Regions from separate parts of the Streptomyces sp. NPDC051211 genome, predicted to be linked through region 1. Evidence: riboswitches for the same ligand, from Rfam matches in the RefSeq annotation. Region 1 holds a riboswitch; each other region holds the start of a gene.

Region 1 (7,506 bases):
GCACCGAGTCGTGGAAGATCCGGGCGGGGCGGGCGCCCAGGTCCTCCAGCAGGTACGCGGTCTCGTCGATGAACTCCGCCGGGCCGCTGAGGTAGACGTCCTGGTCGGGCCACAGGCCGCGGTTGCCGAGCGCGGTGGCCAGCCGGTCGGTGGCCTGGTTGCGGTGCTGCCCGGGAGCCGGGGTGAGGTAGCTGACGCTCAGCCAGCCGCACTCCGCCGCGTACGCGTCGATGAGCGGCCGGTCGTACAGGTACGTCTGGTCGCGGGCGCACACGAACAGCCGCACGTCCTGATCGGGAGGGTCGGCCACCAGCTCCTCCAGCATGGCCAGCACCGGAGCCCAGCCGGTGCCGGCCGCGATCAGGCTGATCGGCCGGCCGTCCCGGCGCAGCGTCATGTGCCCGCCGGCCGCGCCCAGCCGCAGCCGCTCGCCGGGCTGGACCTCGCGGACCAGCGCGGTGCTGAGCCGGCCGCGCTCGATCCGGCTGACGTGCAGGTCGATGGTGTGGTCGGCGCGGGGCGCATTGCCTATGGAATAGGTGCGCCAGGTGGTCGGCACCCGTTCGCTGCTCACGCTGACGTACTGGCCGGGCCGGTAGGGCAGCGGCTGGTGGGGCCGGAGCGTCAGCACCCCGATGTCCTCCCCGTACTGGAGGTGGCGCACGATCTCCGCGTCCCACCACGGCGGGTCCGTGCTCTGGGCCGCTCCGGCCGTCATCGCGTCGGCGATCACCTGGTAGGCCTCGGACCAGGCCTTCTCCACGGCCGGGGTCCAGGCCTCGCCGGAGGCCTCGGCGAGCGCGGCGAGCAGGCTGGTGCCGACGGCCGCGTAGTGCTCGGGGCCCGCCCGGAACTTGCGGTGGTCGCGGCCGAGGTCCCGTAGATAGGGGACGACGCTCTCGTCGTCGAGGTGGGCGATCACGTGGGTGAGCGCGGCGAACAGCCGGTCCCGCTGGCGTTCCATGTCCTCGAGGGAGGACGGGAACAGATCGCGCAGGTGCGGGTTGTGCCAGAACAGGTGGGAGTAGAAGAACTTGACCGCGTGTTCGGCCCGTCTCTCCACCACCGCAAAACTGCTTTTCAAGATCCTCACATCCACAAAACCGAAAGTAGGAATGCGGGGGAAGGTCAGGTCAAGCTCCCTCCGATCTACGGACAGCCGCGGCGAACCACCCATAAGGGGTGCGGGGTGGGCGCCGGGATACGGTCGGGTGGTGCACGATGACCCCGCCGCCTCCGAGATCCCCGCCGCGCCCACGCTCTTCGACTGGGAATTCGCGACCGACCCGTACCCGGCCTACGCCTGGCTGCGCGAGCACTCCCCGGTGCACCGCACCAAGCTGCCCAGCGGGGTCGAGGCCTGGCTGGTGACCCGGTACGCCGATGCCCGCCAGGCCCTCGCCGACCAGCGGCTCAGCAAGAACCCGGCGCACCACGCGGAGCCCGCGCACGCCAAGGGCAAGACCGGCATCCCGGGGGAGCGCAAGGCGGAGCTGATGACCCATCTGCTCAACATCGACCCGCCGGACCACACGCGGCTGCGGCGGCTGGTGTCGAAGGCGTTCACGCCGCGCCGGGTCGCCGAGTTCACCCCGCGGGTGCAGGAGCTCACCGACCACCTGATCGACAAGTTCGCGGGGAAGGGGGAGGCGGACCTCATCCACGAGTTCGCGTTCCCGCTCCCCATCTACGCCATCTGCGAGCTGCTCGGCGTACCGCGGGAGGACCAGGACGACTTCCGCGACTGGGCCGGGATGATGATCCGGCACGGCGGCGGGCCGCGGGGCGGGGTGGCCCGCTCGGTGAAGCAGATGCGGAACTACCTCGTCGAGCTGATTCACCGTAAAAGGGATGATCTGGGCGAAGACTTGATTTCCGGTCTGATCCGGGCGAGCGACCACGGTGAGCACCTGACGGAGAACGAGGCCGCCGCGATGGCCTTCATCCTGCTGTTCGCCGGATTCGAGACCACGGTGAACCTGATCGGCAACGGCGTCCACTCCCTCTTCATGAACCCGGACCAGCGCGCCCGCCTCCAGACCTCCCTCGCGGCCGGCGAGAGGGGACTGCTCGCCACCGGAGTGGAGGAACTGCTCCGCTACGACGGCCCGGTCGAGCTGGCCACCTGGCGGTTCGCCACCCGCCCGCTGACGCTCGGCGGACAGGACATCGCCGCCGGCGACCCGGTCCTCGTCGTCCTCGCCGCCGCCGACCGCGACCCCGAACGCTTCGCCTCCCCGGACACCCTGGACCTCTCCCGCACCGACAACCAGCACCTCGGATACGGCCACGGAATCCACTACTGCCTGGGCGCTCCGCTCGCCCGCCTGGAAGGCCAGACGGCGCTGGCGACTTTGCTGACGCGGATTCCGGATCTACAGCTCGCGGTGGAGCCGGAGGCCTTGCGCTGGCGCGGCGGGCTCATCATGCGTGGGCTGCGCACCCTTCCGGTTGTCTTCACACCCCGCTAATTAACTGACCGCAGGTCAGCGCTGCGGATCCGCCGGGACGCCCAATGTGACCTTTACGTGATCTGCGCTGCATCGACTTGTGACAAGCGTTCGAGGAGCGCTAGGTTCCGTGACCTCCCCGCTGTCACGCGAAAGGTCCACCCTCATGCGTTCCGGGAACGGCCGCCATCGTCGGCCCCGTCAGGTCCCCGCGATCGTCGTCACGGCCGGAGTGACCGGCTCCGCCCTGGCGTTGCCGCTGCTCGCCGCCACCAGCGCGACCGCCGCGGACACCGCAACCTGGGACAAGGTCGCCGAGTGCGAGAGCGGCGGCACCTGGAGCGCCGACTACGGCAGCGGAGCGTACGGCGGGCTCCAGTTCACCCAGGAGCAGTGGAAGAACGCGGGCGGACTCGACTACGCCCCGCGCGCCGACCTGGCCAGCCGCTCGCAGCAGATCGCCGTCGCCGAGCGGGTGCTGGCCGCGCAGGGACCCCAGGCGTGGGCGATGTGCGCCGAGTCGGCCGGGCTGACCCAGGACGGCCCGGCCGCCGCCGTGGACCCCGGCCAGCCGGGGGCTCCCGAGCCGGAGGCCCTCGCCCCGGTCCGCCCGGAGGAAACCCCGGACGCCGCCGCGGACTACGACCAGGCCGCCCCGGGCGGGGTGTTCACCCCCGGTGTGCCGGTGATGCCCGCGCCGCTGCCGCCCACCGAGCCGACCGCGCCCGCGCAGCCGACCGCGCCCACCGCGCCGGGCCTGCCGACCGCTCCGGTCAGCCCGCTGCCGGTGCCGGGCGACCCGACCGCTCCCGCCACTCCGGGCACCCCGGGCACTCCCGGCACCCCCACCACGCCCGGGACTCCGGGCACCCCGGCGGACCCGACCACCCCGCCGGCCGACCCCACAACTCCGGGCACTCCGGGCACTCCCAGCACTCCGGACACTCCGGGCGGTCCGACGGCCGACCCGACGACCCCGGTTGTTCCGAGCTTCCCCACGGCGCCCTCCACCCCGGCCGGCCCCGGCGTGACCGCCGACCCGACCGCCCCCGCCGCCGACCCGACCGCCCCCACCGCCGAGTCGGGCGCCACTCCCACGGCGGGCACGGAGTCCGGGACCGGACGGCACCGCGGAGCGCCCGCCGTCGAGGCGCCCGTCACATCCGACGCCGCGTCCGGGCCGACGTACACCGTCCAACCCGGCGACAGCCTGACGGCCATCGCGGATGCCAAGGGGGTCGAGGGCGGCTGGAACGCCCTCTACGCCGCCAACGAGCAGGTCATCGGGGATGACGCCGACCTCATCAAGCCGGGACAGAATCTGGATGTAAGCCCGAAATAGGGCTAGTTCGGGCGGCCGGAAAGCGCTCAATGTCCCTTTCGTGCAAGTGAGACATGTGTCTCTTCCGGTCAACTGGCGTGTCCCACCCGTGACCTTCCGCAAATCCGCCCCTCACCTGCGCAAACACCCGTTCGGGGAGCGCAAGTAGGGGCGGTTTCGCGTCCGAAACGCTCGTTGAAGATCCGGGGCAGACCTGTCTACCTTCTGAATCGCTCGCCACCGCGGGCTCCTTCGACCGCATCGCCGAATCCTGCCGGCGGACGGAGGGAACAGTCGTCGCGTCAAGCGCCGAAGGCAGGAGCGGGGGAACCAAGGTAAGTGCCGGGCCCGGCCATTGAGAGATGGTCACGGAACGGCTGGGGGTTAAGCCACGCGCTAGGTCGCGAGGCCGGGCAACTCACTCGCCCGAACCCGACAGCTCACCTCGTAGGCGTCGGTGAGGAGAAGTTCCATGCTGCTTTCCGGCAAGGGCAAGCACCGCCGCGCCTCCAAGGCCACCCGTGTCGTCGCGCTCGCCGGTGTCGTCGGCGCCGCTGCGGCCGCTCCGCTGATGGCCGCGGGCACCGCGAACGCCGCCACCGCCTCGCAGTGGGACGCCGTCGCTCAGTGCGAGTCCGGCGGCAACTGGTCGATCAACACCGGCAACGGCTACTACGGCGGCCTGCAGTTCTCCGCCTCCACCTGGGCCGCGTACGGCGGCAAGGCGTACGCCTCCACCGCCAACAAGGCCTCCAAGGCCCAGCAGATAGCCATCGCCGAGAAGGTCCTCAAGGGCCAGGGCAAGGGTGCCTGGCCGCACTGCGGCAAGGGCCTGACCAACGCCGCGTACGGCGGCGGCTCCACCGGCACCTCGAACGGCTCCGGCTCCAAGGCCAAGAGCGAGACGAAGAAGACCGAGCCGAAGAAGGAGACGAAGCGCACCGAGACCACCACCCGGTCCGAGCGCTCGCAGGCCCCGGCCCCGTCGAAGCCCGCCTCCAAGCCGGCCGCGAAGCCCGCCGCCCCGGCCGCCCCGCTGACCGGCAACGGCTCGTACGAGGTCAAGTCCGGTGACACCCTCGGTGCGATCGCCGACGCCCACGACGTCAACGGCGGCTGGCAGCAGCTGCACGAGCTGAACAAGGACATCGTCCAGGACGCCGATCTGATCTTCCCGGGCCAGAAGCTGAAGCTTTCCTGACCCCCGGTCGAACTCCTGGCACGGCACATCCGCCCGGCGCGTCACCGACGCGCCGGGCGGCGCTGCTTCCGGTGTCGATGCGGCGCCGCCGCCGGCGTCGGTACGGCCCCGGTGCGGCGTCGGTACGGCCTCGATGCGGCGCCAAATCCGGGGCTCTATGTCCCGGAAGGCGGGTATTCGGGCCCTTTTTCGTCCCAGGAGCCGGGCGGTCGGCCGGCCGACCGCCCGGAGCCGGTTAGGCTCTAGACCGGCAGGGCCGTCCCACGGCCCACGCGCCACCGCACACCCAGCGTCACATCCCAGAAGGAGATGCTCGTGCCGTCCATCGACGTCGTCGTAGCCCGGGAAATCCTGGACTCCCGAGGCAACCCCACGGTCGAGGTCGAGGTTGGCCTCGACGACGGCAGCACCGGCCGTGCTGCAGTTCCCTCCGGCGCCTCCACCGGCGCCTTCGAGGCCATTGAGCTCCGTGACGGTGACCCCAACCGTTACATGGGCAAGGGCGTCGAGAAGGCCGTCCTCGCCGTCATCGAGCAGATCGGCCCCGAGCTGGTCGGCTACGACGCCACCGAGCAGCGCCTGATCGACCAGGCCATGTTCGACCTGGACGCCACCGACAACAAGGGCTCGCTCGGCGCCAACGCGATCCTCGGCGTCTCCCTGGCCGTCGCCCACGCCGCGTCCGAGGCCTCGGACCTGCCGCTGTTCCGCTACCTCGGCGGCCCGAACGCGCACCTGCTGCCCGTTCCGATGATGAACATCCTCAACGGTGGGTCGCACGCCGACTCCAACGTGGACATCCAGGAGTTCATGATCGCCCCGATCGGCGCGGAGTCCTTCTCCGAGGCGCTGCGCTGGGGCACCGAGGTCTACCACACCCTCAAGTCCGTGCTGAAGGGCAAGGGCCTGTCCACCGGTCTGGGCGACGAGGGCGGCTTCGCGCCGAATCTCGGCTCCAACCGCGAGGCCCTCGACCTCATCGTCGAGGCCATCAAGCAGGCCGGCTACACCCCCGGCAAGGACATCGCGCTCGCGCTCGACGTCGCCGCGTCCGAGTTCTACAAGGACGGCAAGTACGAGTTCGAGGGCCAGTCCCGCTCGGCCGCCGAGATGACCGAGTACTACGAGGGCCTCGTCGACGCGTACCCGCTCGTCTCCATCGAGGACCCGCTGTTCGAGGACGACTGGGCCGGCTGGAAGGTCATCACCGAGAAGCTCGGCGCCCGCGTCCAGCTCGTCGGCGACGACCTGTTCGTCACCAACCCGGAGCGCCTGGCCCGCGGTATCGAGGAGGGCACCGCGAACGCCCTGCTCGTGAAGGTGAACCAGATCGGTTCGCTGACCGAGACCCTCGACGCCGTCGAGATGGCCCAGCGCAACGGCTTCAAGTGCATGATGTCGCACCGCTCCGGCGAGACCGAGGACGTCACCATCGCCGACCTCGCCGTCGCCACCAACTGCGGCCAGATCAAGACCGGCGCCCCGGCCCGCTCCGAGCGCGTCGCCAAGTACAACCAGCTGCTGCGCATCGAGGAGATCCTCGACGACGCCGCGGTGTACGCCGGCCGCAGCGCGTTCCCGCGCTTCAAGGGCTGAGATAGCTCTAGAGCCTCCCTACGTCCCCGCCCACGGTCCCGTACCGTGGGCGGGGACGTTCTGCGTCGTACAGGCGCGTAGTAAAGGGGAGGCGCGACATGGCCGGGAACCGGGACCGGTTCTCCACCGCGACCAGGCTCAAGCAGCTCGGCGAGCGGACCGCCGCCCACGTCTACCGCTCGCAGTCGCGCCGCCAGGTGCGCCGCAGCCGGCTCACCGGCCGGGCCGCGCTGCTGGTGCTCGTCCTCTGTACGCTGATCGTCGCCCTCGCGTATCCGATGCGCCAGTACGTCTCCCAGCGCTCGGAGATCGGGGAGCAGCAGCGGACCGCGGACGAGGCGCGCCAGCGCCTCGAGGAACTGCGCGACGAGAAGGCCCGCTGGCAGGACCCGGCCTATGTGAAGCAGCAGGCGCGCAAGCACCTGCACTTCGTACAGCCCGGGGAGATCGGCTACACCATGATCGATCCGACTGCCGAGGCCGAGGAGCGGAACCGCACCGAACACGGAGCGGCCGACCGCCCCTGGTACTCGAACGTCTGGGACGGCGTCGACAAGGCCGACCGCCCCGACCCCAACTGAATCAACCGCGAACGAAGAGACTCCTCCAGGCATGCAGACGCCCCCGCCCCAGACCGAACGGACCGAGCCGACCGACGCCGACATCGAGGCGTTCCAGCAGCAGCTCGGCCGCCCGCCGCGCGGGCTGCGCGCCATCGCGCACCGCTGCCCTTGCGGGCAGCCGGACGTGGTCGAGACGGCCCCCCGCCTCCCCGACGGCACCCCGTTCCCCACGCTCTACTACCTGACCTGCCCGCGCGCCGCCTCCGCGATCGGCACGCTGGAGGCCAACGGCGTGATGAAGGAGATGCAGGCCCGGCTCGCCGAGGACCCCGAGCTGGCCGCCGCCTACCGGGCCGCGCACGAGGACTACATCCG
Region 2 (7,506 bases), on a different contig from region 1:
GCCGCTCGACATGTTTACGGCAGGTTGCGAAGTCCTCACCGGCCCCCCGCTCCGCAGCCGCATCCGGTGCGCCTCGCCGGCCCGCTCCGCATGCGCGGCCGTCAGCGCCCGCGCCCGTTCCGCGTCGCCCCGGGCCACCGCGTCCACGATCGCCCCGTGTTCCGCCCAGGACTCCGCCGGCCGGGCCGGTGCCTGGACCGCGTACATCCAGGCGACCTTGTGGCGCAGCTGGGTGAGCAGGGAGATCAGGCCGGGGCTGCCGGAGGCCTGGGACAGGGTCTCGTGGAACCAGCCGCCCAGGGCCCGCAGGTCCTCGCCCTGGCCCTGGCGGGCCCGCTCCTGGCCCAGCCGGACCAGGCCGCGCAGCACCTTGAGGTGTGCGTCGGTGCGGCGGCGGGCCGCCCGGGCGGCCGCGAGGGGTTCCACCAGCATCCGCAGCTCCAGCAGGTCGGCCGCCTCCTGCTGGGTCGGCTCGGCCACGCACGCGCCCGCGTGCCGCCGCGTGGTGACGAAGCCCTCGGACTCCAGGGTGCGCAGCGCCTCGCGGACCGGGACCCGGGACACCCCGTACCGGCGGGCGAGGAGTTCCTCGGTGAGCCTGGCTCCGGGCTGGAAAACTCCGGTGACGATGTCGTCGCGGATTGCCGTACACACCGCGTGCGCAGGAATACGCAAGACCGGACCTCCGCTTAATGCTGTCGTCATTGGCGTCAATGCCTCGACTCTATTGCAGCACGCGGTGATTTCCGAGCGCGGACGGGAAACAAATGAAGAAGACCCCGGCTCGGTGAGCCGGGGTCTTCTTCGATGCTGCGGGCAGCCGCACTCAGAGGCTGACGCCGTGCGAGCGCAGGTAGGTGATCGGGTTGATGTCCGAGCCGTAGTCCGAGCCGGTCCGGGCCTCGAAGTGGAGGTGCGGGCCGCTGGAGTTGCCGGTGGAGCCGGACAGGCCGATCTGCTGGCCGGGGGTGACCTGCTGGCCCTTGGAGACGCTCAGCGAAGCCAGGTGGCCGTACTGGGTGTAGGTGCCGTCGGCGTGCTTGATGACGACGTTGTTGCCGTACGCGCCGCCCCAGCCGGCCTCGACGACGGTGCCGAGGCCCACCGCGCGGACCACGGTGCCGGAGGCCGCGTGGAAGTCGATGCCGGTGTGGCTGCCGGAGGACCACATGCCGCCGCCGGCCTTGTACTGGGTGGAGACGTACGAGTCGGCGAGCGGGGAGACGAAGGTGTTCAGGCGCTTGCGCTCGGCCTCGCGGGCGGCGCGCTCCTTGGCCTCGCGCTCGGCCTTCGCCTTGACCTCGGCGATGCGCTTGGCCTCGGCGGCCTTCTGCTTCGCCTCGGCCTCGGCCTGCGCCTTGGCGGCGGCGGCCTCGGCGGCGTGCTGCTGGGCCGCGGCCTGGGCCTCGATGTCGCCGGCCAGGTCGTCGCCGACCACGACGGCGTTGAGGCCGGTGTCCTGGATCGCGTTGTCGTTGTCCGCGGCGAAGGCCGGAGCTGCGAAGGAGCCGATGACACCGGTGGTGGCAAGGGCGGCGATCCCGGCGATGCCGGCGGTCTTCTTGCTCAGACGGCTGGAACCACGGTGCTTACCGGCGGCACGAGTGCCCATGAAAAGGCTGGTCCTTTCCTTCCCTCTCGCCTACCGGGTTAGCTGACGGGTTCGGAGCAGGAAGGTCTCCTACGGTCCCCCTCCTGGCGGAGGCGGCCCGATTCACCCCAGGGACTGATGTGGGTCCCCGGCTCCCCAGGCTCGCGCCTGACGGGGACTCGGCGATCGCTGTCCGGTGCCGCGGGTGCGGCAGTTACAGCTGACGGACAGCGGGACCGACGCTAGGCGGATCATCAGTCAATCGCCAAACAGACACGCCTTTTTGTTGCGTACGCCACACGGCATACAGGCAGGCACTCCCCTTAACCGGACATACGGCACGCAAAGAGGACCTTGGCGGGCAATCCACCAAGGTCCTCTGTTCCTGCAGTCCCCGGAGGTCAGTTGGCGACCACGGTCACTTCACCGATGCCCAGCGCCCGCACCGGCTCCTCGATCTGCGCCGCATCGCCCACCAGGATCGTGACGAGACGGTCCGCCGGGAAGGCGCTGACCACCGCCGAAGTCGCCTCCACGGTGCCGGTTTCGGCCAGCCGCGCGTACAACTGCGCCTGGTAGTCGTCCGGAAGCTGCTGCTCGACCTGGTCGGCGAGGGTGCCTGCGACGGACGCGGCCGTCTCGAACTTCAGCGGGGCGACCCCCACCAAGTTCTGTACCGCCACGTCCCGTTCGGCGTCGGTCAGGCCGCCCTCCGCCAGCGTGCGGAGCACCTTCCACAGGTCGTCCAGCGCCGGTCCGGTGTTGGGGGTGTCGACCGAGCCGCTGATGGCGAGCATGCACGCGCCGGTGGCACCCTCCGGGGCCGTCGGGGCGGTGGAGCGCAGCACCTGGCCGAAGGCGCGCACGCCGTAGGTGTAGCCCTTCTCCTCGCGCAGCACCCGGTCCAGCCGGGAGGTGAGGGTGCCGCCCAGGCAGTACGTGCCCAGCACCTGGGCCGCCCAGACGCGGTCGTGCCGGTCCGGGCCGATCCGGCCGATCAGCAGCTGCGTCTGGACCGCGTCGGGACGGTCCACGATGACGACCCGGCCGGTGTCGTCGGCGGTCACCGGGGTCGCCTTGAGCGCGGGGGCGGTGCCGCCGGTCCACGCGCCCAGGGTGTCCGCCAGGACGGCGTCCAGGTCGGTGCCGGTGTAGTCGCCGACGATCACCGCGGTGGCGGCGGAGGGGCGTACGTGGGCCTCGTAGAAGGCGCGTACGGCCGCGGAGTCGATCCGGGCGACGGTCTCCGCGGTGCCCTGGCGCGGCCGGGACATTCGCAGGCCGGCCGGGAAGAGCTCCTTGGACAGCTGCATGGCGGCCCGGCGCTGCGGGTTGGCCAGCTCGTGCGGGATCTCGTCGAGCCGGTTGCGGACCAGCCGGTCCACCTCGGCATCGGCGAACGCGGGGGCGCGCAGCGCCTCGGCGAGCAGGGCGAGGCCCTTGGGTAGCCGGGAGGCGGGGACCTCCAGGGAGACCCGGACGCCGGGGTGGTCGGCATGCGCGTCGAGGGTGGCGCCGCAGCGCTCCAGGGCAGCCGCGAACTCCTCGGCCGAGTGCTTGTCGGTGCCCTCGGACAGCGCCCGGGCCATGATCGTGGCCACTCCGTCGAGGCCGGCCGGCTCGGCGTCCAGCGGGGCCTCGAGGATGATCTCGACGGCCACCACCTGCTGTCCGGGCCGGTGGCAGCGGAGCACGGTCAGGCCGTTGTCCAGGGCGCTGCGCGCGGGGGCCGGGAAGGCCCACGGGCGGGCCTCGCCGGCCTGCGGCTGCGGGTGGAAGGTCATCGTGACGGCTGCGGTGTCGCTCACTGCTCCGCCCCCTTGCTCTCGTCGTTCTCGCCGTTCTGGGCGGCGGATTCGGTTCCGGCGTCACGGGCTTCGGCGCGGGCGGCCCGGGCGTCGGTGTCGATCTCCGCCTCGACCTCCTCCTCGGTCCCGGGCTCCGCGGCGTCCTCGGGCAGCGGCTCGTAGACCAGCACCGCGCGGTTGTCGGGGCGCAGTCGGGCGGCGGCCACGGCCTGCACCTCCTCGGCGGTGATGTCGAGCACCCGCCCGACGGCGGTCAGCGCCAGCTGCGGGTCGCCGAACAGCACCGCGAAGCGGCACAGTTCGTCGGCGCGGCCGGCCACCGTGCCCAGCCGGTCCAGCCATTCGCGCTCCAGCTGGGCCTGGGCGCGCTCCATCTCCTCGGCCGTGGGGCCCTCGGCGGCGAACCGGGCGAGCTCCTCGTCCACGGCGGTCTCGATGTCCGGCACGTCCACGCCGCCGGAGGTCTTCACGTCCAGCCAGCCCATGGAGGGCGCGCCGGCCAGCCGCAGCATGCCGAAGCCGGCCGCGACGGCCGTCTGGTCGCGGCGTACCAGGCGGTTGTGCAGGCGGGAGGACTCGCCGCCGCCCAGGATGGTCAGGGCCACGTCGGCGGCGTCGCACTCGCGGGTGCCGTCGTGCGGCAGCCGGTAGGCCGCCATCAGGGCGCGCGCCGGGACCTTCTCCACGATCTCCTCGCGGAGCTCCTCGCCGATGGTGTCGGGCAGGGTGCCGTCGCGCGGCGGCTGCTTGCCGTCGTGGCCGGGGATGCTGCCGAAGTACTTCTCGATCCAGGTGAGGGTCTGCTGGGAGTCGATGTCGCCGACCACCGAGATCACCGCGTTGTTGGGCGCGTAGTACGTACGGAAGAAGGCACGCGCGTCCTCCAGGGAGGCGGCGTCCAGGTCGGCCATGGAGCCGATCGGCGTGTGGTGGTACGGGTGGCCCTCCGGGTAGACCAGGGCGGTCAGCCGCTCGAAGGCAGTGCCGTACGGGACGTTGTCGTACCGCTGGCGGCGCTCGTTCTTGACGACGTCGCGCTGGTTCTCCATGGACTCGTCGTCCAGGGCGGCCAGCAGCGAGCCCATCCGGTCCGCCTCCAGCCACAGCGCGAGCTCCACCTGGTGGGCGGGCATCGTCTCGAAGTAGTTGGTGCGCTCGAAGCTTGTGGTGCCGTTGAGGGAGCCGCCGGCGCCCTGGACCAGCTCGAAGTGCCCGTTGCCCGGCACGCTCGCGGAGCCCTGGAACATCAGGTGCTCGAAGAGGTGAGCCAGGCCGGTACGCCCCTTGACTTCGTGGCGCGAGCCGACGTCGTACCAGAGGCAGACAGCGGCGACCGGGGTGAGGTGGTCCTCGGAAAGCACCACGCGCAGGCCGTTGGCCAGCCGGTGCTCGGTCGCTGTCAGGCCGCCGGAGGCGGTCTGCTCGGTGGCCGTGTGACCCATGGGCATGTGGTCCCTTCGATCGCGATGCAGAGATTTCTGTCAGACCTGTCACTGTATGCAAGCGCGTCGGTCCCCGGAGAAGTTCCCGGGTCACTCCTGGGTCGGAGTCGGCGTTGTCAGAGCGTCGGGCCACAATGGTCCGCGTCAGACCCAGCCCGATCCGCCCGATCACTTGCCCGATCACTTGGTTAAGGAGCGCCGCAGCGATGGCCCGCCGCAGCACGAAGACCCCGCCGCCGGAGGATTTCGAGGAGAAGATCCTCGACATCGACGTCGTCGACGAAATGCAGGGCTCCTTCCTCGAGTACGCGTACTCGGTGATCTACTCCCGGGCCCTGCCGGACGCCCGGGACGGCATGAAGCCGGTGCACCGCCGGATCGTGTACCAGATGAACGAGATGGGCCTGCGGCCCGACCGCGGCTATGTCAAGTGCGCCCGCGTCGTGGGCGAGGTCATGGGCAAGCTGCACCCGCACGGCGACGCCTCGATCTACGACGCCCTGGTGCGCATGGCGCAGCCCTTCTCCATGCGGCTGCCGCTGGTCGACGGCCACGGCAACTTCGGTTCCCTCGGCAATGACGACCCGCCGGCCGCCATGCGTTACACCGAGTGCAAGATGGCCGACGCCACGTCACTGATGACGGAATCGATCGACGAGGACACCGTCGACTTCACCGCCAACTACGACGGCCAGGAGCGGGAGCCGGTCGCGCTGCCGGCGGCGTACCCGAACCTTCTGGTCAACGGGGCTTCCGGAATCGCGGTGGGCATGGCCACCAACATGCCCCCGCACAACCTGGGCGAGGTCATCGCCGCGGCCCGGCACCTGATCCGCCATCCGCAGGCCGACCTGGAGGCGCTGATGCGCTTCGTACCGGGTCCGGACCTGCCCACGGGCGGCCGGATCGTCGGACTCTCCGGCATCAAGGACGCCTACGAGAACGGCCGGGGCACGTTCCGGATCCGCGCCACGGTGGCCGTGGAGAACGTGACCGCCCGCCGCAAGGGCCTGGTCGTCACGGAACTGCCCTTCACGGTGGGCCCCGAGAAGGTCATCGCGAAGATCAAGGACCTGGTCGGCTCGAAGAAGCTGCAGGGCATCGCGGACGTCAAGGACCTCACCGACCGTACGCACGGCCTGCAGCTGGTCATCGAGATCAAGAACGGCTTCCACCCGGAGGCCGTGCTGGAGCAGCTCTACAAGCTGACGCCGATGGAGGAGTCCTTCGGCATCAACAACGTGGCGCTGGTGGACGGGCAGCCGCTGACGCTGGGCCTGAAGGAGCTGCTGGAGGTCTACCTCGACCACCGCTTCGAGGTCGTGCGGCGGCGCAGCGAGTTCCGCCGGGGCAAGCGGCGGGACCGGCTGCACCTGGTCGAGGGCCTGCTGGTGGCGCTGCTCGACATCGACGAGGTCATCGCGCTGATCCGGGAGAGCGAGAACTCGGCGCAGGCGAAGGAGCGCCTGATGGAGCGCTTCTCGCTGAGCGAGGTCCAGACCCAGTACATCCTGGACACCCCGCTGCGCCGGCTCACCAAGTTCGACCGGCTGGAGCTGGAGTCGGAGCGCGACCGCCTCACCGGCGAGATCGACGAGCTGACCGGCATCCTGGAGTCCGACAACGAGCTGCGCAAGCTGGTCTCCACGGAACTGGCGGCGGTGGCGAAGAAGTTCGGCACCGCGCGGCGCACGGTGCTGCTGGAGTCGGCGGGCGCGCCGGTGGCGGCGGTCCCGCTGGAGGTGGCGGACGACCCGTGCCGGGTGCTGATGTCCTCCACCGGCCTGCTGGCCCGTACGGTCACGGCCGAGCCGCTGGCCGAGGCCGACGGCCGTCGGGCCCGGCACGACCTGATCGTCTCGCAGGTCCTGTCGACCGCCCGCGGCGAGGTCGGCGCGGTCACCTCGGCCGGCCGGCTGCTGCGGTTGTCGGTCATCGACCTCCCGCAGCTCCCGGACACGGCGGCCGCGCCGAACCTGGCGGGCGGCGCCCCGGTCACGGAGTTCCTGTCGGCGCTGGAGCCGGACGAGAAGGTGGTCTGCCTGACCTCGCTGGACGAGGACAACTCGCAGGGCCTGGCGCTGGGCACCGAGCAGGGCGTGGTGAAGCGGGTGGTGCCGGACTATCCGGCGAACAAGGACGAGCTGGAGGTCATCACCCTCAAGGACGGCGACCGGATCGTCGGCGCGGTGGAGCTGCGCACGGGCGAGGAGGACCTGGTCTTCATCACCGACGACGCCCAGCTGCTGCGCTTCCCCGCCGGACAGGTCCGGCCGCAGGGCCGGCCGGCCGGCGGTATGGCGGGCATCAAGCTCGCCGAGAACGCCAAGGTGATCCACTTCTCGGCGGTGGACCCGGCCGCCGAGGCGTACGTGTTCAGCGTGGCCGGCTCGCACGGCACCCTGGACGACTCGGTGGCCACCGCCAAGCTCACCCCGTTCGACCAGTACCCGCGCAAGGGCCGGGCCACCGGCGGTGTCCGCTGCCAGCGCTTCCTCAAGGGCGAGGACGTCCTGACCCTGGCCTGGGCGGGCCACGCCCCGGCCCGCGCCGCCACCGCCAACGGCACCCCGGCGGACCTCCCGTCCCCGGACCCCCGCCGTGACGGCTCGGGCACGGCCCTGCCGCACCCGGTGTCGGTGGTGTCGGGGGGCCCGCTGTAGGA
Region 3 (7,506 bases), on a different contig from region 1:
GCGCCGAGCTGCGGGCCGGCGGGGCCGTCGCGGTCGACATGGAGTCCGCGGCGACGCTCTGGGCCGCCACCAGAGGCCGGGGGCCGGCGCCCGGTGCCGGGCGGGGCGCCCTGCGGGGCGCCGTGCCCGAGGACCCGGTGACCGGTTCGCCCGTTGACCGGGCCGTCGACCGGGCCGTTGGTCCGGCCGGTGTGCTGATCCGGTCCGCCGGAGGGCCACGGGTTGCGGCCGTCCGGGTGATCGTGGACGCTCCGGAGCACGAGCTCGTCCGTATCGGTACGGTCCGCGGTGGAATATCGGCCTTCCGTGTTCTCCGTGCCGTGCTGCCCGCTTTCTTCGATTGGCACCACGCTTCGCTGCTCCCCAGGAGGTGAGCCAGATGGCCATGCCGCTGCGTCAGTCCATCAGGGTCGGGACCTATCTCTTCGAACAGAAGCTCCGCAAGCGTGAGAAGTTCCCGCTCATCGTCGAGTTGGAACCGCTCTTCGCCTGCAATCTGAAATGTGAGGGCTGCGGCAAGATCCAGCACCCCGCCGGGGTGCTCAAGCAGCGGATGCCGGTCGCCCAGGCGGTCGGCGCCGTCCTCGAGTCCGGTGCACCGATGGTGTCCATCGCGGGCGGCGAGCCGCTGATGCACCCTCAGATCGACGAGATCGTGCGGCAGTTGGTGGCGCGGAAGAAGTACGTCTTCCTCTGCACCAATGCCCTGCTGCTGCGCAAGAAGATCGAGAACTTCACGCCCTCGCCGTACTTCGCCTTCGCCGTCCACATCGACGGCCTGCGGGAGCGGCACGACGAGTCGGTCGCCAAGGAAGGCGTCTTCGACGAGGCGGTGGCGGCCATCAAGGAAGCGAAGCGGCGCGGCTTCCGGGTCACCACCAACTCGACCTTCTTCAACACCGACACCCCGCAGACCGTCATCGAGGTGCTCAACTACCTCAACGACGACCTCAGGGTCGACGAAATGATGATCTCGCCCGCCTATGCCTACGAAAAGGCCCCCGACCAGGAACACTTCCTCGGTGTCGAACAGACCCGGGAACTCTTCCGAAAGGCCTTCGCAGGTGGGAACCGGCGCCGCTGGCGGCTCAACCACTCCCCGCTCTTCCTGGACTTCCTCGAAGGCAAGGCCGATTTCCCCTGCACCGCCTGGGCCATTCCGAATTACTCCCTGTTCGGCTGGCAGCGGCCCTGCTATCTGATGAGCGACGGCTACGTCCCGACGTACCGGGAACTCATCGAGGACACCGACTGGGACCGGTACGGACGCGGCAAGGACCCGCGCTGCGCCAATTGCATGGCGCACTGCGGGTACGAGCCCACCGCCGTCCTCGCCACCATGGGATCGCTGAAGGAGTCCCTGCGCGCCGCCCGCGAGACCGTCTCCGGGAACCGGGAGAAGCCGTGACCGAGTTCGACCTCCGCGCCCTGCTGGCCGAGCGCGGAGCGGAACGGTACGAACTGCACGCCCGGCACCTCAACCACCAGCTGCCGCGGATGCTGCACACCATCGGCTTCGACAAGGTCTACGAGCGGGCCGAGGGCGCGCACTTCTGGGACGACGAGGGCAACGACTACCTGGACATGCTCGCCGGGTTCGGCGTGATGGGCCTGGGCCGGCACCATCCCGTGGTGCGCCGGGCCCTGCACGACGTCCTGGACGCGCAGCTCGCCGACCTCACCCGGTTCGACTGCCAGCCGCTGCCGGGGCTGCTCGCCGAGAAGCTCCTCTCGTACAGCCCGCACCTGGACCGGGTGTTCTTCGGCAACAGCGGCACCGAAGCCGTCGAAACCGCGCTGAAGTTCGCCCGGTACGCCACCGGCCGGCCCCGGATCCTCTACTGCGACCACGCCTTCCACGGACTGACCACCGGCTCCCTGTCGGTCAACGGGGAGAACGGATTCCGGGACGGCTTCGCCCCGCTGCTGCCCGATACGGAGATCGCCCTCGGCGATCTGGACGCGCTGTCCCGCGAGCTGGCGAAGGGCGATGTGGCGGCCTTCGTGGTCGAGCCGATCCAGGGCAAAGGGGTGCACGAGGCCCCGCCCGGATTCCTGCGGGCGGCACAGGAACTGCTCCACCGGCACAAGGCACTGCTCATCGCCGACGAGGTGCAGACCGGCCTCGGACGCACCGGGGACTTCTACGCGTACCAGCACGAAGAGGGCGTCGAGCCGGACCTGGTGTGCGTGGCCAAGGCGCTGTCGGGCGGCTATGTGCCGGTCGGAGCCACCCTCGGCAAGGACTGGATCTTCAAGAAGGTCTATTCGTCCATGGACCGGGTGCTCGTCCACTCGGCCAGCTTCGGATCCAATGCGCAGGCCATGGCCGCCGGGCTCGCGGTGCTGTCGGTGATGGAGCAGGAGGAGGTGGTGGCCAACGCCCGGGCGATGGGCGACCTGCTGCGGGGGCGGCTGGCCGCCCTGGTGGACGAGTACGAGCTGCTGCACGAGGTGCGCGGCCGCGGCCTGATGGTCGGCATCGAGTTCGGCCGGCCCTCCTCACTGGGCCTGCGCAGCCGGTGGGCGATGCTGCAGGCGGCCCGCAAGGGGCTGTTCGCGCAGATGGTGGTGGTGCCGCTGCTGCAGCGGCACCGGATCCTCACCCAGGTCTCGGGGGACCACCTGGAGGTCATCAAGCTGATTCCGCCGCTGGTCGTGGACGAGCGGGACGTGGACCGGTTCGTGACGGCCTTCCGGGCCGTCATGGACGAGGCGCACGGGGGCGGCGGCCTGATGTGGGACTTCGGCCGGACCTTGGTGAAGCAGGCCGTCGCCAACCGCTGACGGCCTGCTCCTTGGGTTGCGCGGGTTCCGGTGATTCCGGGGGTTCCGGTGGTTTCAGGGCATTCGGCGCCTTCGAGGCCTTTGGTACCTTCGAGGCTTTCGAGACCTTCGGGGGTGGTCAGTCCAGCAGTCTTTCGCGGAGCCGGCCGAGGGTCACGGGCAGCAGCCCGAGGCCCTCGGTGAGGTAGGCGTCCACGCCGCCCCAGGTCTCCTCGATGGTGTCGAAGGCGGCCGTCAGGTATTCGGCGCGGGCGTCGAAGAGCGGGCCCAGCAGGGCCATCACCTCGGGGGAGCGGGCCTCGGCCGAATCGCTGCTGCGGCGGACCCGGTAGCGGCGGTGCGGGGCGTTGGACTCCAGGTAGTCCGCCAGGATCGCCTCGCGCTCGACGCCGAGGGCGAGCAGGGTGACGGCGACGGAGAGCCCGGCCCGGTCCTTTCCGGCGGCGCAGTGCATCAGGGCCGGCACGCTGTCCTCCGCGAGGGCGTGCACCACCCGGCTGTGTTCGGCGGTGCGGGTGCGGATGATCTGCCGGTACGAGGCCGCCATCCGGGCCGCCGCCCTGCCTTCGCCGAGCAGCTCGCGCAGCTGGTCGAGGTCGCCGTCGCGGACCATCTTCCAGAACTCCTTGCCGTCCGCCGGATCGGAGAGCGGAATGCTGACATTCCGGACTCCCGGCAGTTCGACGTCGGGCCCCTCCAGTGCGTGGTCGGCGGAGTTCCGGAAGTCGAAGATGGTGTGCAGGCCGAGCGAGGCGAGAAACTCTGCGTCGGTTTCGGTGGCATGTGCGAGATGTCCGCTTCGGAACAGTACTCCCGGTCTGACCCTCCGTCCGTCCGCAGTCGACAAACCGCCCACATCGCGGAAGTTGCGCACTCCGGACAGTTCGGGCTCAGTGGACGAAGGGTGGGGTATCTGCTGCGTCACAAGGACTCCTTCGCGTCGGTGCCGCCTCGTGAGCCAGATCATACGGTGACGTTGAGTGGCGGCCGACCGTCGTCGAATTGCCTTGTAGGGACGGGTGTTGTCGGTACGGAATGGACGGAGCGTGACCGGAATTCCATTGATCCATCACTTCGGTGATTTCTTCTGCGAATTCATGGCTTGTTCCATGCGCTCCAACTGGAATACGGTCACCCCGAATCCAGGTGGAACGCCGAATCCTGCCGCCACCTGGAAACCGCACCCGACCATTCATGTGCCCGGCAGGAGCGGGGGAACCAGGTAGGCCGCTTGTCCCGGATCTCCGATCCGGGACGGCTCGGGGTGAAGCCGTGCATCCGCTGTACGGCCGGACATCTCCAGTCCGAACCCGACAGCTCACCTCGCAGGCGACGGAGAGGAATGCGCCATGCCCGGAAAGGGTAAGCACCGCCGCCCCAAGTCCAGCCCGATCACCCGCGGTTTCGTCGCGGCCGGCACCGGCGGCGCGGCTCTCGCGCTTCCGCTGCTGGGTGCCGCCGGCGCGAATGCCGCCGAGCTGCCGGCCGCCCACACCGCGGCCAAGCTGCCGTCCCAGGTGCCCGCCGCGTTCCAGGCCCAGGCTCAGGCTCAGGCCCAGGTTCGGTCCCAGGCCGTGCCCGCCGCCGCTCCGCAGCTGGCTCCCTCCGTCTACACCGTCGTGAAGGGCGACTGCCTCTCCGACATAGCCCAGGACCGGAACCTCGGCGGCGGCTGGCAGCAGCTCTACGCGGACAACCGCGAGGCCGTCGGCTCCAACCCGTCGCTGATCCACCCGGGCCTGCGGCTGACCCTGGGCGGGCAGGGTGCGGCCCCGTCCGAGGCGGCGCCGCAGGCCCAGTCCGAGGCCCGGTCCGAGGTCCCGTCCGAGGACTCCGCCGAGTCCGAGCAGCAGCAGTCCGCGCCGGCCCCGCAGCAGTCGGCGCCCGCGCCGAAGAAGCGGTCCGCGCAGGCCCCGAGCACCTCCGGCAACGAGCCCTCGGCCGCGTCCGCCTCGGAGGACCGGGGCCAGGGCTCCGCCGCACAGGAGCAGAGCGGCGGCTCCGAGGCCGGCGCCTCCACCGGTGCCGGATTCGTCGCCCCCGTCAACGCCCGCATCAACACCCAGTACGGGGCCAGCGGCGCCATGTGGTCCAGCGGCACCCACACCGGCGTCGACTTCGGTGCGACCGCCGGCACCAGCGTCAAGGCGGTCGGCGCGGGCACCGTGGTCTCCGCCGGCTGGGGCGGCTCGTACGGCAACGAGGTCGTCATCCGGCACGCCGACGGCCACTACTCGCAGTACGGCCACATGTCCCAGCTGTCGGTCTCGACCGGCCAGAGCGTCACCGCCGGCCAGCAGGTGGGCCTCGTCGGCTCCACCGGCAACTCCACCGGCCCGCACCTGCACTTCGAGATCCGCACCGGTCCGAACTACGGCTCGGACATCAACCCGCTCAGCTACCTCCGCTCCAAGGGCGTGAGCGTCTGACGGACGCAGGTCCGCCCAGCAGGCCTCCGGGGCCGGGAATCCGAGGGGGACTCCCGGCCCCGGCCCCCTTTCGTCCGTATTCCGTCCGACCGGGTGGCAAAGATCACGGTCCGTCAACCCCTGGCTACGGTCGCGTAGGTCACAGGTGTCGGGGAAAGATAAGTCGTCGTGGCAGGCGACGACGACTCGACGAATTCGACATTCCAGACCATTGGCTCATACGCGGCGATCGGCGACAGCTTCACCGAGGGTGTGGGGGACCCGGGACCGGGGGACACCTTCGTCGGCTGGGCCGACCGGCTGGCCGTACTCCTGGCCGACCGACGCGATGAGCACGACTTCCGGTACGCCAACCTCGCCGTGCGGGGCCGGCTGCTCGACCAGATCGTGGCCGAACAGGTGCCGCGGGCCAAGGAGCTCGCCCCCGACCTGGTCAGCTTCTGCGCCGGCGGCAACGACATCATCCGGCCCGGCAGCGACCCCGACGACGTGGCCGAGCGCTTCGAGGCGGCCGTCGCCGACCTCACCGGCGCCGTCGGCCAGGTCATGATCACCACCGGTTTCGACACCCGCGGCGTGCCGGTGCTGCGCCATCTCCGGGGCAAGGTGGCGACGTACAGCGCCCACGTGCGGGCCATCGCCGACCGGTACGACTGCCCGGTGCTCGACCTCTGGTCGCTGAAGTCCGTACAGGACCGGCGGGCCTGGGACGACGACCGGCTGCACCTCTCGCCCGAGGGGCACACCCGGGTCGCCCTGCGGGCCGCCCAGGTGCTCGGCCTGGAGGTGCCGGCCGACCCCGACCAGCCGTGGCCGCCGCTGCGACCGCGCGGCTCGGCCGAGGTGACCCGGGACAATATCCAGTGGGCGCGCGAACACCTCGTACCGTGGATCGGGCGGCGGCTGCGCGGGGAGTCCTCCGGAGATCATGTGGAGCCCAAGCGGCCGGATCTGCTGCCCCTGTGAGCAGGGGGACGGGCGCCGGTACCGGAATCCTTCGGGGTCGGTGTGCGTTGGGAAGGGCAGACACACCGTAGTACCGTCCTGCACCCACCCTCCCAGGAGGCGCCTTGACCGGCTCCCGTCCCTTGCGTTCGCGGCTGCGCGAGCTGCGGTCCGAAGCGTTCGGCGCGGACCCGTCCGGCGCGCGGATGGAGCGGATCCGCCGCTCGCCGAACTTCGCCGACGGCGTCTTCCGGAACCCGGTGGGGGCACGGACCAGACCGTCCGGCTCCAAACGGGAGTTCGCCAAGATCTACTTCCACAAGGAGCAGCGGCTGCGCCGCAGTCCCGGCGCGCCCGTCCCGGTCCATCCGACCACCCTGGCCGACCTGGCGAAACCGCCGGTCAGCGGCCTGCGGCTGACCTGGATGGGCCATTCCAGCGTGCTCGCCGAGATCGACGGGCGCCGGGTGCTGTTCGACCCGGTTTGGGGAGAGCGGTGCTCTCCCTTTCCCTTTGCCGGCCCCAAGCGGCTGCACCCCGTGCCGGTGCCGCTGGCCGCCCTCGGCCCGGTCGACGCCGTGGTGATCTCGCACGACCACTACGACCACCTGGACCTGCCCACGATCAAGGCCCTGGCCGGTACGGACACCGTCTTCGCGGTGCCGCTCGGCGTGGGCGCCCACCTGGAGCGCTGGGGTGTCTCCGAGGACCGGCTGCGCGAGCTCGACTGGAACGAGTCCACCAAGATCGCCGGTCTCTCGCTCACCGCGACCCCCGCCCGCCACTTCTGCGGACGCGGCCTGCGCAACCAGCAGCACACCCTCTGGGCCTCCTGGGCCGTCGCGGGCGACGAGCACCGGATCTTCCACAGCGGGGACACCGGCTACTTCCCCGGCTTCAAGGAGATCGGCGCGGAGCACGGCCCCTTCGACGCCACCATGATCCAGATCGGCGCCTACAGCGAGTACTGGCCGGACATCCACATGACCCCCGAGGAGGGCATGCGCGCCCACCTCGACCTGCAGGGCGGCGTCCCCCACGGGGTGATGCTGCCGATCCACTGGGGCACCTTCAACCTGGCCCCGCACGCGTGGGACGAGCCCGGCGAGGGCACGATGACGGCGGCCGCGGCCGTCGGCGCCCGGGTCGCCCTGCCGGTGCCGGGCCTGCCGTTCGAGCCCGGCGCGGCCGAGCTCCCGGACCGGCCCTGGTGGCGTCCGTACGTGGCCGGGGGCGCGACCCTGCCCGCCCGGACCGGGGCGGCGGAGGCGGCGGAAGCGGAAGCGGAAGCCGCCGAGCCGGCCCTCGGCGAGCGGCGGCCGGCCGTGACCCGCGAGGAGCCGGA

The links. Region 1 has a riboswitch for cyclic di-AMP ahead of AB0447_RS21170 (transglycosylase family protein). Riboswitches for the same ligand answer to the same signal wherever they lie in the genome.
Positions count from the first base shown of each region.
Region 2: another riboswitch for cyclic di-AMP. It lies ahead of AB0447_RS26620 (M23 family metallopeptidase); the one in region 1 lies ahead of AB0447_RS21170 (transglycosylase family protein).
Region 3: another riboswitch for cyclic di-AMP. It lies ahead of AB0447_RS07865 (LysM peptidoglycan-binding domain-containing M23 family metallopeptidase); the one in region 1 lies ahead of AB0447_RS21170 (transglycosylase family protein).

Region 1 covers NZ_JBFBAV010000021.1:32,012-39,517, forward strand. Annotated here, with positions in the region: gene AB0447_RS21155 (globin domain-containing protein) at 1-1,066, opposite strand, end outside; gene AB0447_RS21160 (cytochrome P450) at 1,215-2,471, shown strand; gene AB0447_RS21165 (transglycosylase family protein) at 2,617-3,792, shown strand; cyclic di-AMP (ydaO/yuaA leader) riboswitch at 4,069-4,240, shown strand; gene AB0447_RS21170 (transglycosylase family protein) at 4,244-4,972, shown strand; gene eno (phosphopyruvate hydratase) at 5,282-6,568, shown strand; gene AB0447_RS21180 (septum formation initiator family protein) at 6,667-7,149, shown strand; gene AB0447_RS21185 (DUF501 domain-containing protein) at 7,181-7,506, shown strand, end outside.
Region 2 covers NZ_JBFBAV010000033.1:36,951-44,456, forward strand. Annotated here, with positions in the region: gene AB0447_RS26615 (GntR family transcriptional regulator) at 1-675, opposite strand, end outside; gene AB0447_RS26620 (M23 family metallopeptidase) at 827-1,612, opposite strand; cyclic di-AMP (ydaO/yuaA leader) riboswitch at 1,625-1,786, opposite strand; gene AB0447_RS26625 (pitrilysin family protein) at 1,993-3,375, opposite strand; gene AB0447_RS26630 (pitrilysin family protein) at 3,396-4,841, opposite strand; gene AB0447_RS26635 (DNA topoisomerase IV subunit A) at 5,048-7,504, shown strand.
Region 3 covers NZ_JBFBAV010000005.1:89,049-96,554, reverse strand. Annotated here, with positions in the region: gene AB0447_RS07885 (1-hydroxy-2-methyl-2-butenyl 4-diphosphate reductase) at 1-374, shown strand, start outside; gene hpnH (adenosyl-hopene transferase HpnH) at 380-1,408, shown strand; gene AB0447_RS07875 (aspartate aminotransferase family protein) at 1,405-2,787, shown strand; gene AB0447_RS07870 (tyrosine-protein phosphatase) at 2,906-3,712, opposite strand; cyclic di-AMP (ydaO/yuaA leader) riboswitch at 3,930-4,132, shown strand; gene AB0447_RS07865 (LysM peptidoglycan-binding domain-containing M23 family metallopeptidase) at 4,137-5,216, shown strand; gene AB0447_RS07860 (SGNH/GDSL hydrolase family protein) at 5,385-6,182, shown strand; gene AB0447_RS07855 (MBL fold metallo-hydrolase) at 6,287-7,506, shown strand, end outside.